DNA from 2 places in the Herbaspirillum sp. GW822-FHT03A08 genome. Region 2 is predicted to be linked to the other one. Evidence: predicted binding sites of a transcription regulator. Region 2 holds the regulator's gene; the other holds the start of a gene.
The links. The regulator LexA, encoded in region 2, represses DNA repair genes until DNA is damaged. The targets are predictions, from matches to a motif close to ACTGTATNNNNATACAGT.

Region 1 (7,977 bases), on a different contig from region 2:
CGAATTCAGGACCGCGTCGATTTGCGTGTAAGCCTTGGACGACAGCAGCTCTTTCACCTCGCGCGCCTTCACCAACAGGATGCGCGTGTCTTCGTCGGATAATGGCGCCAGTTGCGATTGTTCGCAGATCCAGCAGAACAGGCGCTGATCGAAATCGTCGCCGCCCAGTGCAGAATCGCCGCCGGTCGACAAGACTTCAAACACGCCCTTGGTCAATTTGAGGATGGAAATATCGAAGGTGCCGCCGCCCAGATCGTAGACGGCGAACGTGCCTTCCGAACCATTGTCGAGGCCGTAGGCAATCGCCGCAGCCGTAGGTTCGTTGAGCAGACGCAGGACATTGAGACCGGCCAGTTGCGCCGCGTCCTTGGTCGCCTGGCGCTGCGCGTCGTCGAAGTAAGCAGGCACGGTAATCACGGCGCCCACCAGATCGTCGCCCAGCGCGTCTTCTGCCGTCTGACGCAAGGTCGCCAGAATCTGCGCCGAAATTTCAACCGGGCTCTTCACACCGGCAACGGTCTTCAGCTGCACCATGCCGGGCGCATCCTGGAAATCGTAGGGCAGATTTTCAACGTAGGCGATGTCTTTCAGACCGCGGCCCATGAAGCGCTTGACCGAGACGATCGTATTCTTCGGATCGGTGGTCTGCGCAGCTTGCGCCTTGTAGCCGATATTTGCGTGGCCGTTGGGCAGATAACGCACCACCGACGGCAACAGGCTGCGCCCCTCTTCGTCATTGAGGACTTCAGGAATGCTGTTGCGCACGGTGGCAACCAACGAATTGGTGGTGCCGAGATCGATGCCTACCGCCAGCCGATGCTGATGCGGCGCGGTGGACATGCCCGGTTCGGAGATTTGGAGAAGAGCCATAGTCGATTTATTCCGGCAAGGCGATGCGGATACCCAGTCCCACAAACGCACAGCCGGCAAGCCTGTTCAAATAGAGAGCGGCACGCGCCTGACGCTTGAAGTACGCGCCGACGATGCCGGAGAAAAACGCAATCGCGCTGAAAATCGCCAGCGCCTGAAGAATGAACACTACCGCCAGCAACAGCATCTGCCAGGCCACATGGCCGGCGTGCACGTTGACGAACTGCGGCAGGAAGGCGATAAAGAACAGCGTCACCTTGGGATTAAGGATGTTGGCGATCACGCTTTGCCAATAAATGCGCGACAGGCTGACCGGTGTCATGGTCGCATCCAGCGACATCGACGCGGCAGAACGCAAGGTGCGGATGCCGAGATACACCAGATACGCCGCGCCCGCGTATTGCAGGGCGTGATACGCAGCCGGATAGGCCTTGATGATGGCGGCAAAACCCAGCACCGCCAACAATGTGTGGAAGAACAGTCCCGACGAAAAGCCGAGTGCGGCAACCAAGCCGGCTTTCTTGCCCTGCGCGATGCCGCGCGTGAGCACGTAGATATTGTCCGGCCCCGGAGCCAGGGTCAGCATCATGGCGGCGATCAGAAACAGGAACACGTCAGGCATGGCGCATCAACCTTCGATCAGGGCGAACGTGTTACCGATCTCTTCGCCGAATTTATCAAGGAACATGAGCTGGCGCACCAATTGGGCGGCGCCGGCGAAGTCGTTGGCATCGAGCAGCGTTTCGATACGGGCGACGGTGTCTTTCTTCGCGCTGCGCAAGGCGCCGTCGAGCTGTTCGAGCGCCTCGATATTCTTGCCGGCACGCGCGTCGTCAAGTTCTTCTCGCCACTCCATTTGCTGCATCAGGAATGCCGGCGGCATGGAAGTATTGGATTCGGTTTGCAGATCGACGCCGTTGAGCTCGCACAGATAGGAGGCGCGCTTGAGAGGATTTTTGAGCGTCTGGTAGGCTTCGTTGGCGCGGGTGGCCCATTGCATGGCGACGCGCTTCTCGGCGCCGGTCGCATTGGTAAACTTGTCCGGATGCGCCTGGCTCTGCACGCCGTGGAACGCCTTTTCCAGCGCAGTCAGATCGACGGCAAAGCGTTGCGGCAATTGGAAAAGTGCGAAGTGATTTTGCATACGTTGTGCAAAGATTGTTCAGATGAACAAAAAATAAAAAGCCTGTTCGGACTTCAACAGGCTTGGCAGAACTACTCTTCAGAGGCTATCGCTAACGATTCTGGCTAAGCACTAGATCCCGATCAACCCGGTCGCCGTATTACCGGCAACCGTGGCGATCACAACATCCGTCACGGCATCAAATCCGGAAGCTTTCGCCGCAGCCGCACTCGTCCTTCATGTTCGGGTTCTGGAACTTGAAGCCTTCGTTCAGGCCTTCACGCGCGAAATCGAGTTCGGTGCCGTCGATGTACGGCAAGCTCTTGGGATCCACATAGACGCGAATGCCGCGCGATTCAAACACCTGATCTTCCGGCGTTTCTTCGTCCACATATTCCAGCTTGTAAGCCAGGCCGGAGCAGCCGGTCGTGCGCACGCCGAGACGCAGGCCGAGACCTTTGCCGCGACGTTCCATGTAGCGGCTGATGTGTTTTGCAGCTTTTTCAGTCAGTGTGATTGCCATGATGCCTGCCTTCTTTCGCTTCGCTTGCGGCTTGAATTAAGCCGCAGCCTTTTGCTCAACGCTGCCGTGCTTGGCCTTGTAGTCTTGCACTGCAGCCTTGATGGCGTCTTCCGCCAGGATCGAGCAGTGGATCTTCACCGGCGGCAACGCCAGTTCTTCAGCGATCTGAGTGTTCTTGATCGACAAAGCCTGATCCAATGTCTTGCCCTTGACCCATTCAGTCACCAGCGACGACGATGCAATCGCCGAGCCGCAACCGTAGGTTTTGAACTTGGCGTCCTGAATCACGCCGTCAGCGCCGACCTTGATCTGCAACTTCATGACATCGCCGCAAGCGGGCGCGCCGACCATACCTGTGCCTACGGTCTCGTCGCCCTTTTCGAAGGCGCCGACGTTACGTGGGTTTTCGTAGTGATCGAGTACTTTTTCCGAGTAAGACATTTTGATGCTCCTTGATGAGGTCGCCCCTGCGTTCTATATGGGGGCGGTTTTCATTTTCGCGATACTTAGTGTGCAGCCCATTGGATCGTGCTGATGTCGATCCCGTCCTTGTACATATCCCACAGCGGCGACAATTCGCGCAGCTTGCCGACCTTGCCCTTGATCAGATCAATGGTGAAGTCGATGTCTTCTTCGGTCGTGAAACGACCGATGGTGAAACGGATAGAGCTGTGCGCCAGTTCGTCGCTACGGCCCAGGGCGCGCAGCACGTACGACGGTTCCAGGCTGGCCGAGGTGCACGCCGAGCCGGACGACACCGCAATGTCCTTGATCGCCATGATCAGAGATTCGCCTTCGACGTAGTTGAAGCTGACGTTCAGGTTGTGCGGCACACGATGCTCCATGTCGCCGTTGATATAGGTTTCTTCGATCTCTTGCAAACCCTTGGCCAGACGATCGCGCATGGCGCGGATGTGAGCCAGTTCGGTTTCCATCTCTTCGCGGGCGATGCGGAAGGCTTCGCCCATGCCGACGATCTGGTGAGTTGCCAGTGTGCCGGAACGCAGACCGCGCTCATGACCGCCGCCGTGAATCTGCGCTTCGATACGCACACGTGGTTTGCGGCGCACGTACAGCGCGCCGATGCCCTTAGGACCGTAAGTCTTGTGCGCCGAGAAGCTCATCAGGTCGACTTTCCAGTTTTCCAGATCGATCTTGACCTTGCCGGTTGCCTGCGCAGCGTCGCAATGGAAAATGATGCCCTTGGAGCGGCAGAATTCGCCGATTTCAGGCACAGGCTGGATCACGCCGATTTCGTTATTGACCAGCATGACCGAAATCAGGATGGTGTCGGGACGCACGGCAGCGGCGATCTGCTCGACCGTCACCAGACCGTTGTCTTGCGGTTGCAGGTAAGTCGCTTCGAAACCTTGACGCTCCAGTTCGCGGAAAGTATCCAGCACAGCCTTGTGCTCGGTCTTGACCGTGATGATGTGCTTGCCCTTGGTCTTGTAGAACTGTGCAGCACCCTTGATTGCCAGGTTGTTGCTTTCGGTCGCGCCGGAAGTCCAGATGATTTCGCGCGAATCCGCGTTGACCAGCTTGGCGACTTCTTCGCGTGCATCTTCCACGGCCTTCTCTGCGGTCCAGCCGTACATGTGGCTGCGCGACGCAGGATTACCGAACTGCTCGCGCAGATAGGGAATCATCTTGTCGGCCACGCGCGGGTCGACCGGCGTGGTTGCCGAGTAATCCAGATAAATTGGAAAATGCGGCGCCTTGATGGTGTCCAACAGGCTTTTTTCCAGAGGTGCATTCATTTTGTTCTAGCTCCAATCAAACCGCTGCGTGAGGGCGGTGCATGACAACCACGCTTTGTTCAGTACCGAGTGTTCTGTGTTCCGGCTGCTTCTGTTCTTTCTGGTGCTGCTGGTCGACCAGGTCCTGCAAGGAAACCGAGTCGAGATATTCGACCATCTTTTCATTGAGCGTCGACCACAGGTCGTGCGTCATGCAGCGCGTGCCACCGGGGTGGGTGACGCTATGGCAATTTTCCTTGCCGCCGCATTGCGTTGCATCCAGGGGTTCATCGACGGCGATGATGATGTCGGCCACCGACACATCGCCCGCCTTGCGCGCCAGGTTGTAGCCGCCGCCGGGTCCGCGTACGGACTCAACGATCTGGTGGCGCCGCAATTTGCCGAACAACTGCTCCAGATATGATAAAGAAATTTCCTGCCTCTCGCTGATGGCGGACAACGTGACGGGTCCATTGCCCTGGCGCAACGCCAGGTCAATCATTGCTGTCACAGCAAAACGGCCTTTAGTAGTTAATCGCATGAAATCTCGACTCCAGAAACAGTTTTCAGAACCACTCCCTGAATTCCCGAATATTTACGTCAAGTATATCAAACTTGAGTAATCTTGTCAGGTACTGCAAAACCTGCAGAGACCACCCTTGATGAAGATCCCCGAAGCACGTTAATTACTGTATATTTATACAGTATACGTATTTCGAAGCTTGTTCATGTCAGCCCCTCTTCCTCAAAGCATTCACGCCTCGCTCTGGCTCGCTTCACAGCTTGCCCGCAGCACGGCGCGCGGGCTCGATACCGGCTTTGATGCGCTGTCGAAGGAGCTGCCCGGCCAAGGCTGGCCGACCGGCGCGCTGATCGACTTGCTGCTGCCGCAGCCCGGCGTCGGCGAACTGCGCCTGCTGGGCCCGGCATTGCAATCCTTGTCGCCGCGCCGCATCGCGCTGGTGCAGACGCCGCATGCACCGCAAGCCATCGGCTGGCGCCAGATCGGCGTCGATGCCGCACGCCTGCTGTCGGTGCGCGCCGCCACCAGCGCCGATGCCGCCTGGGCCGCCGAACAGATATTGAAATCCGGCAGTTGCGCCGCCCTGCTGTTCTGGCAGCGACACATGCGCAAGGACAGTCTGCGCCGCCTGCATCTGGCGGCACAAACCGGCAGCACCCTATTCGTCATGTTGCGACCGCTCAGTTGTGCGCAGGACGCTTCGCCCGCGCCGCTGCGTTTGTCGCTGGCGGCCGCAGCCGGCGGCATTGAAGTCGGCTTCGTCAAACGACGCGGACCGCAGCGCGATACGCCCTTGTTTATCTCCTTGCCCTCACTGAATCTTTTGCATCATGCGCCTGTGGATCGCCGTACATCTGCCCCTGCTGTCGTTGGAAGTATTTCATCCGAACTGGTCGGATGAAGTCTCTGCCGTCGTGCTTGAGCACACCCGCGTCATGGCGGCTTCGCAGTCCGCCTGCGAAGCCGGCGTGCGTATCGGCATGCGGCGCGGCGGCGTGCTGGCCTTGCTGCCGAAAGCGCTCATGCACGAACGCATGCCTGATCGCGAAGCGCAGACACTATTCGGCGCCGCCACCGCCTTGCTGCAATACACTCCGCAGGCCAGCTTCGCGGAAGAGTCCACCATCCTGCTCGATATCGGCGCCAGCCTGAGCCTGTTCGGCGGCATCCGCGCCTTGTGCAGCCGCGTCCGCGCCACCGTCCGGCAACTCGGCCTGAATGCCGTCATCAGCTGCGCACCGACCGCCAACGGCGCCGCCTTACTCGCCCGGCATACCGGCGCCCGGACGTTGAAGCAGCATCGCCTGCACCGGCATCTCAGCCGCCTGCCGGTCGCCGCATTGCCGGCGGCGCAGCCTTATCTCGACTGGCTCGCCGGCATCGGCTGCCGCTCGCTGGCCGACCTGCGCCGCCTGCCGCGCGCCGGTTTGCAACGGCGTGGCGACACGCACATGCTGGATGCATTGGACTGCGCCTATGGCGATGCACCGGAATTGCACGCCTGGATCGAAGTCCCGCCCAGCTTCCGGCAACGCATCGAATTAAACGAACGCATCGAACACGCCGACGCCGCCCAATACACCATTCAGGCTTTGCTCACTCAACTCTGCGGCTGGCTGGCGGCGCGCCATCTGGCCGTCACGCAAGTGCGCGTACAACTGGAACACGAACGCGGCCGCCAGGCCGTCGCGCCCACGACTATTGACCTCATGCTGGCCGAGCCGACCTGGCAAGACATGCACCTGATCCGCCTGCTCAAAGAGCGGCTGGCGCGGCTGGAAATCACCGCCCCGGTCATCGCCGTCGTGCTGGAAGCGGCGCAAACCGAACCCATGGCGCCCGCCAGCAACAACCTGTTTCCGGAACCCGGCGGTACGCCCGAAGACCACAAGCGCCTGATCGAACTGCTGGTCGCCCGGCTGGGTGCGGACAAGGTGTTGCACGCCGCACCGCTCGCCGACTATCGGCCGGAACGGGCCAATCGCTGGGTTTTCGTCATGGACGCCGCCGCCCCGCTGGAAGAACGCCCTCTGCCGCCCCGCCCCACGTGGCTGCTGGAAAAACCAATTGCCTTGACCATGCGCCAGCATCGTCCTTATTACGGTTCACGCCTGCGCCCCGTCTCGCCCGCCGAACGCATTGAAGCAGGCTGGTGGAACGGCGACCTGGTCACGCGCGACTATTACATCGCCGAAGGCGCCGATCATTGCCACTACTGGATTTACCGCGAGCGCATCGGCGATGTCGATGGTGTTGAGCCGCATTGGTATCTGCACGGCATGTTCGGATGAAGCGAGGACAAGCCATGCCTGATATCCCGCCTATTCCCTCGCCTGCCGCCTCCGCCATTCCCGATTACGCGGAGCTGTTCTGCCTGTCCAACTTCAGCTTTCTCGAAGGCGCCTCGCACGCCGAAGAACTCGCCGCACGCGCCATGCAACTCGGCTATACCGCACTCGCCGTTACTGATGAATGCTCGCTGGCCGGCGTGGTACGCGCTCATATGGAAGCTAAAAAGGCCAAGCTGAAACTCATTATCGGATCCTGTTTCCGCATCGAATGGGAAGCCGGCAAGCCGCCGCTGACACTGATCGCCCTCGCGCAAAACCGTGAAGGCTACGGCAACCTCTCCGAGCTGATCACGCTGGGCCGTACCCGCGCCGACAAGGGTAGCTACCGCATCGACCTCAATGACTTTTCTGCACCGCAGGCATCGCATGCCCACCTGCGTGGCCTGCCCGATTGCCTGCTGATTCTGGCGCCGCATTATCCTGCCGATGCGGCCATGCTGGCGCAGCAGGCAGCATGGCTGGCGCGTACCTTCCCGCAACGCGCCTGGCTCGGACTGACGCAACTGTATCGCCCCTACGATCAATTACATCGCGGCACTATCCAGGAAGCGGCCGAGCGCCATGGCCTGCCGGTCACCGCCATCGGCGAAGTCAACATGCACGTACGCTCGCGCAAATTTTTGCAAGACACGCTGACGGCGATACGTCTTGGCAAAGCCGTCGGCGATTGCGGCTACGACCTCGCACCGAATGCGGAACAGCATCTGCGCTCACGGCTACGGCTGGCGAATATTTTCTCTCCGTCGGCATTGGCGGAAACCATGCACATCGCTGAGATGTGCACCTTCGAGCTCGACACGCTGCGTTACGAATACCCCGAAGAACTGGTCCCGGACGGCCAGACGCCG
Region 2 (7,977 bases):
GAACCGTTATCTTGAGGGGCATCGGCAACACTGCGCTGCACCGGCAAGCAAACCGGTGCAATCAACGGCGATCAATGGTGAAAATCAGGCATTTTCAACGATGATGCCTTCGATAATGTTCGCGACATCTTCACAACGATCGGTAACGGTTTCCAGGATTTCGTAAATCGCCTTGAGCTTGATCAGGTTGCGGACGTCCGGCTCATCGCGGAACAGCTTGGACATCGCAGCGCGCATCACGTGATCGGCGTCGGATTCAAAACGGTCGATTTCTTCGCAGATGGCCAGGATCTGACGCGAGTTGTCCATATTGTGCAGCAGGCCGACGGCCGCCTTGACCTTCTCGGCACAGGCCAGGCACAGCTCTGCCAGACGCTTGGCTTCCGGCGTGATCGCCTTGATGTCGTACAGCGAAATTGTCTGGGCGCCATCTTCCAGCAAATCAAGGATGTCATCCATGCGCGTGATCAGCTGATGGATGTCGTCACGGTCCAGCGGCGTGATGAAGGTCTTGTGCAACAGCTCAATCGTGTTGTGAGTGACTTTATCGGCCTGCTTTTCCAGGGTCTCGATCGCGTGCACGCGAATTTCCAGATCGTCGAAATTGGTCATCAGTGCGACCATTTCCTTGGCACATTTCACGCCCAGTTCGGCATGCTGGTTGAAGAGATCAAAAAATTTGCCCTCGGTGGGCATCAGGCGTCCAAACATGTTCCACTCTCTTATGATTAATTGGTGCTGCACTTACACAATAAGGACCGCCTTGTAGACGGCCTGCATTGTCCGTCCGGACACAACCGGACGATGAACCCCTGACGTCAGCCGTCAGTCGCCGCCGTAAGGCGAAGCCAGACTGCCGACGTAGTTGTCGTATTTGGTAAATTGTCCAAGGAAAGCGAGACGGATACTGCCGATCGGGCCGTTACGCTGCTTACCGATAATGATTTCGGCGGTGCCTTTATCCGGAGAATCCGGATTGTAAACTTCGTCGCGATAAATGAACAAAATAACGTCGGCATCCTGCTCAATAGCGCCGGATTCACGCAAGTCGGACATTACGGGACGTTTGTTCGGACGTTGTTCCAGCGCGCGATTCAGCTGGGACAAGGCGATCACCGGGCAATTCAGTTCTTTGGCCAAGCCCTTCAGGCTTCGCGAAATTTCGGAAATTTCCGAGGCGCGGTTTTCACCGCTATTGCCGCCGCCGTTACCGGACATCAGTTGCAAGTAGTCGATAATGATAAGGCCGAGCTTGCCGCATTGACGCGCCAGGCGGCGTGAGCGTGCGCGCAATTCGATCGGGCTTAACGCCGGGGTTTCATCGATGTAGAACTGGGCGTCATTCATCTTCTGAATGGCGTGCGTCAGGCGCGGCCAATCTTCGTCAATCAGACGGCCGGTACGCAAGCGGTGCTGATCGAGACGGCCGACGGAGCCCAGCATACGCATCGCGAGCTGGGCGCCGCCCATTTCCATGGAAAACACAGCAACCGGCAGTCCGCTGTCGATGGCAACGTTTTCACCAATGTTGATGGAAAACGCAGTTTTACCCATGGAAGGACGGCCAGCGACGATAATCAGGTCGCCCGGCTGCAGGCCGGAAGTCATCTTGTCGAGGTCGATAAAGCCGGTCGGCACACCGGTGATGTCACTGGTGCTATCGCGGTTGTACAGTTCGTCAATACGCTCAACCACCTGCGTCAACAACGGCTGGATAGCCAGGAAGCCCTGCGCGCCGCGCGAGCCCTCTTCGGCGATGGCGAAAATCTTGGATTCCGCTTCGTCAAGCATCTGCTTGACGTTCTTGCCTTGCGGATTGAAGGCGTCGCCGGAGATTTCGTCGGAGACTGTAATCAGCTTGCGGAGCACACCGCGGTCGCGCACGATTTCAGCGTAACGGCGGATATTAGCTGCAGACGGAGTGTTTTGCGCCAGTGCGTTGAGATAGCTCAATCCCCCCACTTCTTCCGCCTTGCCACTGGTCGACATGGCTTCGTAGACGGTAATCACGTCCGCCGGCTTGCTTTCGTTGATCAGCTTGACGATGTGTTGGAAGATGATGCGGTGATCGTAACGATAAAAATCGTCCGCGCTGACAAAGTCAGCGATACGGTCCCAAGCAGCGTTATCCAGCATCAAACCACCCAGGACGGATTGTTCGGCTTCAATGGAGTGCGGCGGGACACGCAGGGATTCTATTTGCGGATCGGAAGATGCGTTCATGGCGCGCATTATACCTGCTAAGAGTGGTCGCTTCAGGAGCGGCGGCGAATTTAGCCGGTTTTGACAAACGAAATACAGCAGAGCTTTGCACCGGTTTATCCTCTGGGAAAGAGGACAAATCCGGCACAATAAAAAAGCCAGGCGAACCCGGCTTCTTTATTCAGTACATGGAACGACTTCGGCGTAAAACTTACGCGTGTTCGCCCACGACAGCAACAGTCACGTCAACCACGACGTCGGTGTGCAGAGCAACCGAAACAGCGTGCTCGCCGACGACCTTGAAAGGACCTTGCGGCAGGCGAACTTGCGACTTTTCGACCGGGAAACCTTGCTTTGCCAGCGCTTCAGCGATGTCAAAGTTGGTTACGGAACCGAACAGACGGCCATCAACGCCGGACTTTTGCGAAATTTGAACAGTCAGGCCGCTCAGCTTTTCGCCTTGTGCTTGTGCTGCTGCCAGCTTTTCAGCGGCTGCTTTTTCCAGCTCAGCGCGCTTCGCTTCAAATTCAGCGATCGCTGCGGCTGTAGCACGGCGAGCCATGCGTTGTGGGATCAGGAAGTTACGTGCATAACCGTCTTTGACGCGGACAACTTCGCCCAGGCCACCGAGATTAACGACTTTTTCCAACAGAATAACTTGCATATTTTTCTCCTATATCTCGTCGTCAATTACGCGTTGTGCAGATCAGTGTATGGCAGCAACGCGAGGTAACGTGCGCGCTTGATCGCGGTGTCAACTTGACGCTGATAGTGTGCTTTGGTGCCGGTCAGACGTGCTGGCATGATCTTGCCGTTTTCTTGCACGAAATCCTTCAGAGTGTCGACGTCTTTGTAGTCGACTTGCTCAACACCTGCTGCGGTGAAGCGGCAGAATTTTTTACGTTTGAACAGCGGGTTTTGCTGTTGGCGTTTTTGCTTCAACTTGCTTTTATCGAACTTTTTACCGAATGCCATTTTGCGGCTCCTGATATCTAAAAATTGAGTGGTTCTAAACTACAGATTCAAAATCAACGATGTGAAACACGAGGCTTTTGCTGTTGCGATTTCTGCGTGCCATGAAGCCGGTGAATTTGAGCATCTCGCCGAGACCGGCCCGATTAAGCCGGCCTGAAATTTCGCCTGCAGCAAATGCAGTGATTTCAAACTCGACCAACCTCTTGATGCCTGCCTCAGCCTGTTCCGACTGGTGCTGCAATTTTGCAGTCACTACCGGTATGCCCGCCGGGGTGTAACGTATGACGTCACGCTCGGCGATGATGGCAACAAACTGAAACTGGTTCACTCTCCCTGGTACTTTTCTATCGCAGCGTCAGCAATTAGGCTGCAGGTGCTTCTGCGCGATTGCTCTTTGCTGCATCTTCCTTTTGGACAGCCTTCAGGATTGGCGAAGGACCGGTTTCGGCCTTCTTCATCTTGACTGTCAGGTGACGCAACACAGCATCGTTGAACTTGAAGCCGGTTTCGATTTCGGCCAGAGTTTCGCCGTCAACTTCGATATTCAGGCAAACGTAGTGCGCTTTTGCCAGTTTTTGGATTTGGTACGCCAATTGACGACGGCCCCAATCTTCGACACGGTGAATCTTGCCGCCGCGCGCAGTAACGATGCCCTTGTAACGCTCGATCATCGCTGGAACTTGCTCGCTTTGGTCCGGATGGACGATAAATACGATTTCATAATGACGCATGTAGACTCCTTTATGGACTGATTAACAAATCGCCCACCTCGGCGTCAAGACGAGTGTGGGAAGAGGAAAGCCCGCAATCATACAACATTCGGCCAAAAACCTCAATACATTCAGGCATTTGCTGTTGGATTGCCGCCGTACCACTCGGCCGCACAGATGACATGATTTCAATATTGCAGATTGACACTGCTTTATAACTGTATAAAAATACAGACTGTTTATGCACCCAGCATAACTTCCCCGAAAGCCACCATGCTCAAACTGACCGCCCGCCAGGAACAGATCCTCAATCTGATCAAAGACGCCATTGAAAACACCGGCTTCCCTCCGACGCGTGCAGAGATTGCCACCGAGCTCGGCTTTCGCTCAGCCAATGCGGCCGAGGAACATTTGCAGGCATTGGCGCGAAAAGGCGCCATTGAGATTTCCCCCGGAACATCACGCGGCATCCGCCTGCGGGACAGCGCCTCCTCAATCGGCGGTGGTCGCCAGATGGCGCTGCCGCATCCCGCCCTCATGCAACTTTCGCTGCCACTGGTCGGACGCGTAGCTGCCGGCTCGCCGATTCTGGCGCAGGAACATATAGAGAGTAATTACAACGTCGATCCTGCCCTCTTTTCGGCAAAGCCGGATTATTTGCTGAAGGTGCGCGGCATGTCGATGCGCGACGCCGGCATTCTTGACGGCGACTTGCTCGCAGTCAAAAAGACCGATCAGGCTCGCAACGGCCAAATCGTTGTGGCGCGCCTGGGGGACGATGTCACCGTCAAACGCTATCGCAAAACCGGCTCATTGATAGAATTGCTGCCGGAAAACCCGGACTTCAACATTATTAAAGTATCTGCAGAAGAAGATAATTTTGCACTGGAAGGATTAGCTGTAGGCTTGCTGCGCAGCTGGAACTGACGCAAGTCGCCCCCTCCCCCCAATCCAGGAAGGCCCGCTAATTGCGGGCTTTTTTACGTCTGTTTGCACAATCAAATGAGAAATTGCATCATATGATATGCACTGATTAATTGCGCCGTCACCATGGCGATCAGTTCACCCGCGACGCCCGGAGTGAAGAAGATCCCAGGGACATCATCACCTGCCAAGGATTTCCAATGTCAACGCGTAGCAGCAACAAGCCCGTCAAAAATACATCGCCCAACCTCAAAGATCTGCTTGCCGTTCGTGAATGCCTTAGCTTTCTGGACGACCACAAGGTTGCTGAGGCAAAAGAACTCTGCGCCCAAGTCCTCAAGCGCGCTCCTGACCTGGTTTTCGCCAATCATGCATGGGGACTGATCGCCATGCGCGAAAACAACCATGCAGAAGCAGAAAAAGCGCTGCGCAAGGCAATCAAAGCAGACCCGCAAAACGCCGAATACCTGACGAACCTGGGAGGTGCAGTACTGAGTCAAGACCGCATCGACGACGCAATTGCTATCTACGAACAAGCCATTCAGCTCGACCCCGAGAACAAGGAAGCACGCGTCGGTCTGGCAAACGCATTGCATGAAAAGAACGACGCCGACGCCTCCATCGCGTATTTTGAGGATGCAGCAAAGCGCGCTCCGGACGCGCCGGGCCCGCTCTCCCACTTGGGGAAAGCACTGATCGACGCAAAGCGATATCAGGAAGCCGTTGGCGTTCTGCTGAAGTCGATGGAGCTCCAAATCAACTTCGCCCCCGCCCACACTAATCTCGGCATAGCATTTCAGGAAATGAATATGCTTAACGACGCGCTGGAATGCCACAAAACGTCGTTATTGCTGGACCCTACAGATATCTACGCGCAGTACAAGATTGCCGACACTTATATAAAGCTGAAGGACTACGATAAAGCGCATGAACACTACGAGCGCGTCATCGAGCTGGCTCCCAAGGACCCCAACAGCTATACAAAACTGGCGTCGAGCCTGTTTTCAAATCAGGATCGCTACGAAGATGCGATGACGCTCTTCCATCGCGCGCTGAAAATCGACCCGAAGCATCCGGTAACGCTGAACAATATCGGCGCCACCATGTACGACTATGGCGAGACCACCACGTCTTTGCAATATTTTAAAGATGCGCTGGCCCTCAAACCCAACTATCTGACCGCGCAACACAATCTTGCACTTGGACAACTTTTGGCCGGGGATCTCAAAGATGGCTGGGCCAATCACGAAAGCCGGCTGGAAGTCAAAGAGCGCCGCTATGTCTATAAACTGATCCACAAATTGTTCGGCGTCATCCCCAAATGGGACGGCAAGTCCTCCCTAAAGGGAAAATACATCTTGCTGATGCACGAGCAAGGCTTCGGCGACAGCATCCAGTTCGTACGCTATGTACATATGCTACTCGCTCAAGGAGCGCGCGTGGCCCTGCACGTCAAGGATCCCCTAGCCCGGCTGTTTCGCAGCGTATCGGATCAGATCACCCTGGTCAGGGAGAACGATCCGCTGCCGAAGTGCGATTGCGCCTATGTGTTGATGAGCCTGCCGCTCGCGCTGGGAACCGACCATGTGGAGGATATTCCGTCGTACCCGTCATATTTGTCAGCGGATCCAGCTGATGTTGCCAAATGGGCCGACAAAATAGATACCCTATCGGGAAATAAAACCGACTTGCGCGTCGGATTTGTCTGGGCCGGCAATCCGGAACACGGCAACGATCGCAAGCGTTCGATCCCGCTGGAGACGTTTGCACCTATATTGAACGTCCCCGGCGTCAAATTCTTTTCGATCCAGAAAGGTCATGCGACACCGGACTTGGCCAAACTTCCGCCGGAGTTACCGGTGTTCAATATTGGCAATGATTTCAACGACTTTGCCGATACGGCCGCAGCCATGGCGAATCTGGATCTGATTATTAGCGTCGATACTTCCGTCGTCCATCTTGCCGGCGCACTTGGCCGCCCAACGTGGACGCTGCTCCCTCAAACTCCAGACTGGCGCTGGCTGAATGACCGGGAAGATTCTCCTTGGTATCCGAGCATGCGCCTCTTCAGACAACAAGAACGCGGCGACTGGCCGTCCGTCATTGCAAAAGTATCATCAGAACTGGCTGTATTGCGCGACAAAAAGAAACGAAATCTCGCCTAATCAAAGACTTACCACCCATCCCAATTGCATTGCGTCAACTTTATCCATTGAGGCAATGCAATCCTCCCCCGCATCATTTCAGGAACTTTTACAAATAAACTCACTAAAGTTTTCTGAAATGCCGTCGAAATAAGATTTGCTTGACGTATAGAAGCACGCAGTTTTAGGTCGGACAGCATTGGAAAAAAATTTTTTGCGATAAACATTAAACTTTTTCCGATACCGTCCGATATAGCTAACAACAGCGGTTTGAACGCCTGAGGCTTTAGGTAAAAACCAAAGTTAAGCACTGAAACTCGGATTTATCGGCCTCAAATCTTAGGAGAACTAATATGGCATCAGTCATCAATACCAATATTGCGTCGCTTAACACGCAACGCAATCTGAACACCTCGCAATCGTCGTTGAATACTTCGATTCAACGTTTGTCTTCCGGCTTGCGCGTCAACAGCGCAAAGGATGACGCAGCAGGCTTGGCAATTGCCGACCGCATGAACGCACAGGTCAAGGGCCTGGCAGTTGCGCAACGTAACGCCAACGACGGTATCTCTCTGGCTCAAACCGCTGAAGGCGCACTGAGCACAGTTACCGACAACCTGCAACGTATGCGTGAGCTGGCAGTTCAAGCAGCTAACGGTTCGAACAGCGCACAAGATCGTAAAACGCTGAACGACGAATACAAGCAACTGTCGGACGAAACATTCCGCGTTCTGAACGGTACAAGCTTCAACGGCCAAAACCTGTTCACAGGTATCGGTTCCGGCGCCAGCGCTGGTACTGGTTCCGATTCGGCTAACGTTTCGGCTTCGTTGACACTGACTTTCCAAGTCGGCGCCAATGTTACTGACAACAAGCTGAATGATCAAATCAGCATCTCCCTGTCGGACTTGTCGAATGACAAGACCATCGCCAGCGTTATCGGCACCAGCGCCAAGGGTCTGATCGGTCTGGGCGTGACAACTTCGGTTGACTCTGCTCAAGTGACTTACACTTCGGCTAAG

Region 1: the regulator LexA is predicted to act here: its motif matches at 4,944-4,961, upstream of imuA (translesion DNA synthesis-associated protein ImuA).

The regions. Positions count from the first base shown of each region.
Region 1 covers NZ_JBXANR010000001.1:278,982-286,958, forward strand. The annotation lists gene hscA (Fe-S protein assembly chaperone HscA) at 1-870, opposite strand, end outside; gene AC1RN6_RS01395 (LysE family translocator) at 878-1,492, opposite strand; gene hscB (Fe-S protein assembly co-chaperone HscB) at 1,499-2,014, opposite strand; gene iscA (iron-sulfur cluster assembly protein IscA) at 2,193-2,516, opposite strand; gene iscU (Fe-S cluster assembly scaffold IscU) at 2,553-2,957, opposite strand; gene AC1RN6_RS01415 (IscS subfamily cysteine desulfurase) at 3,023-4,276, opposite strand; gene iscR (Fe-S cluster assembly transcriptional regulator IscR) at 4,293-4,796, opposite strand; gene imuA (translesion DNA synthesis-associated protein ImuA) at 4,984-5,679, shown strand; gene AC1RN6_RS01430 (Y-family DNA polymerase) at 5,609-7,069, shown strand; gene AC1RN6_RS01435 (error-prone DNA polymerase) at 7,084-7,977, shown strand, end outside.
Region 2 covers NZ_JBXANR010000003.1:263,215-271,191, reverse strand. The annotation lists gene AC1RN6_RS10435 (DUF47 domain-containing protein) at 85-711, opposite strand; gene AC1RN6_RS10430 (replicative DNA helicase) at 826-2,223, opposite strand; gene rplI (50S ribosomal protein L9) at 2,414-2,866, opposite strand; gene rpsR (30S ribosomal protein S18) at 2,893-3,177, opposite strand; gene priB (primosomal replication protein N) at 3,212-3,505, opposite strand; gene rpsF (30S ribosomal protein S6) at 3,540-3,908, opposite strand; gene lexA (transcriptional repressor LexA) at 4,161-4,814, shown strand; gene AC1RN6_RS10400 (tetratricopeptide repeat protein) at 5,012-6,976, shown strand; gene AC1RN6_RS10395 (flagellin N-terminal helical domain-containing protein) at 7,309-7,977, shown strand, end outside.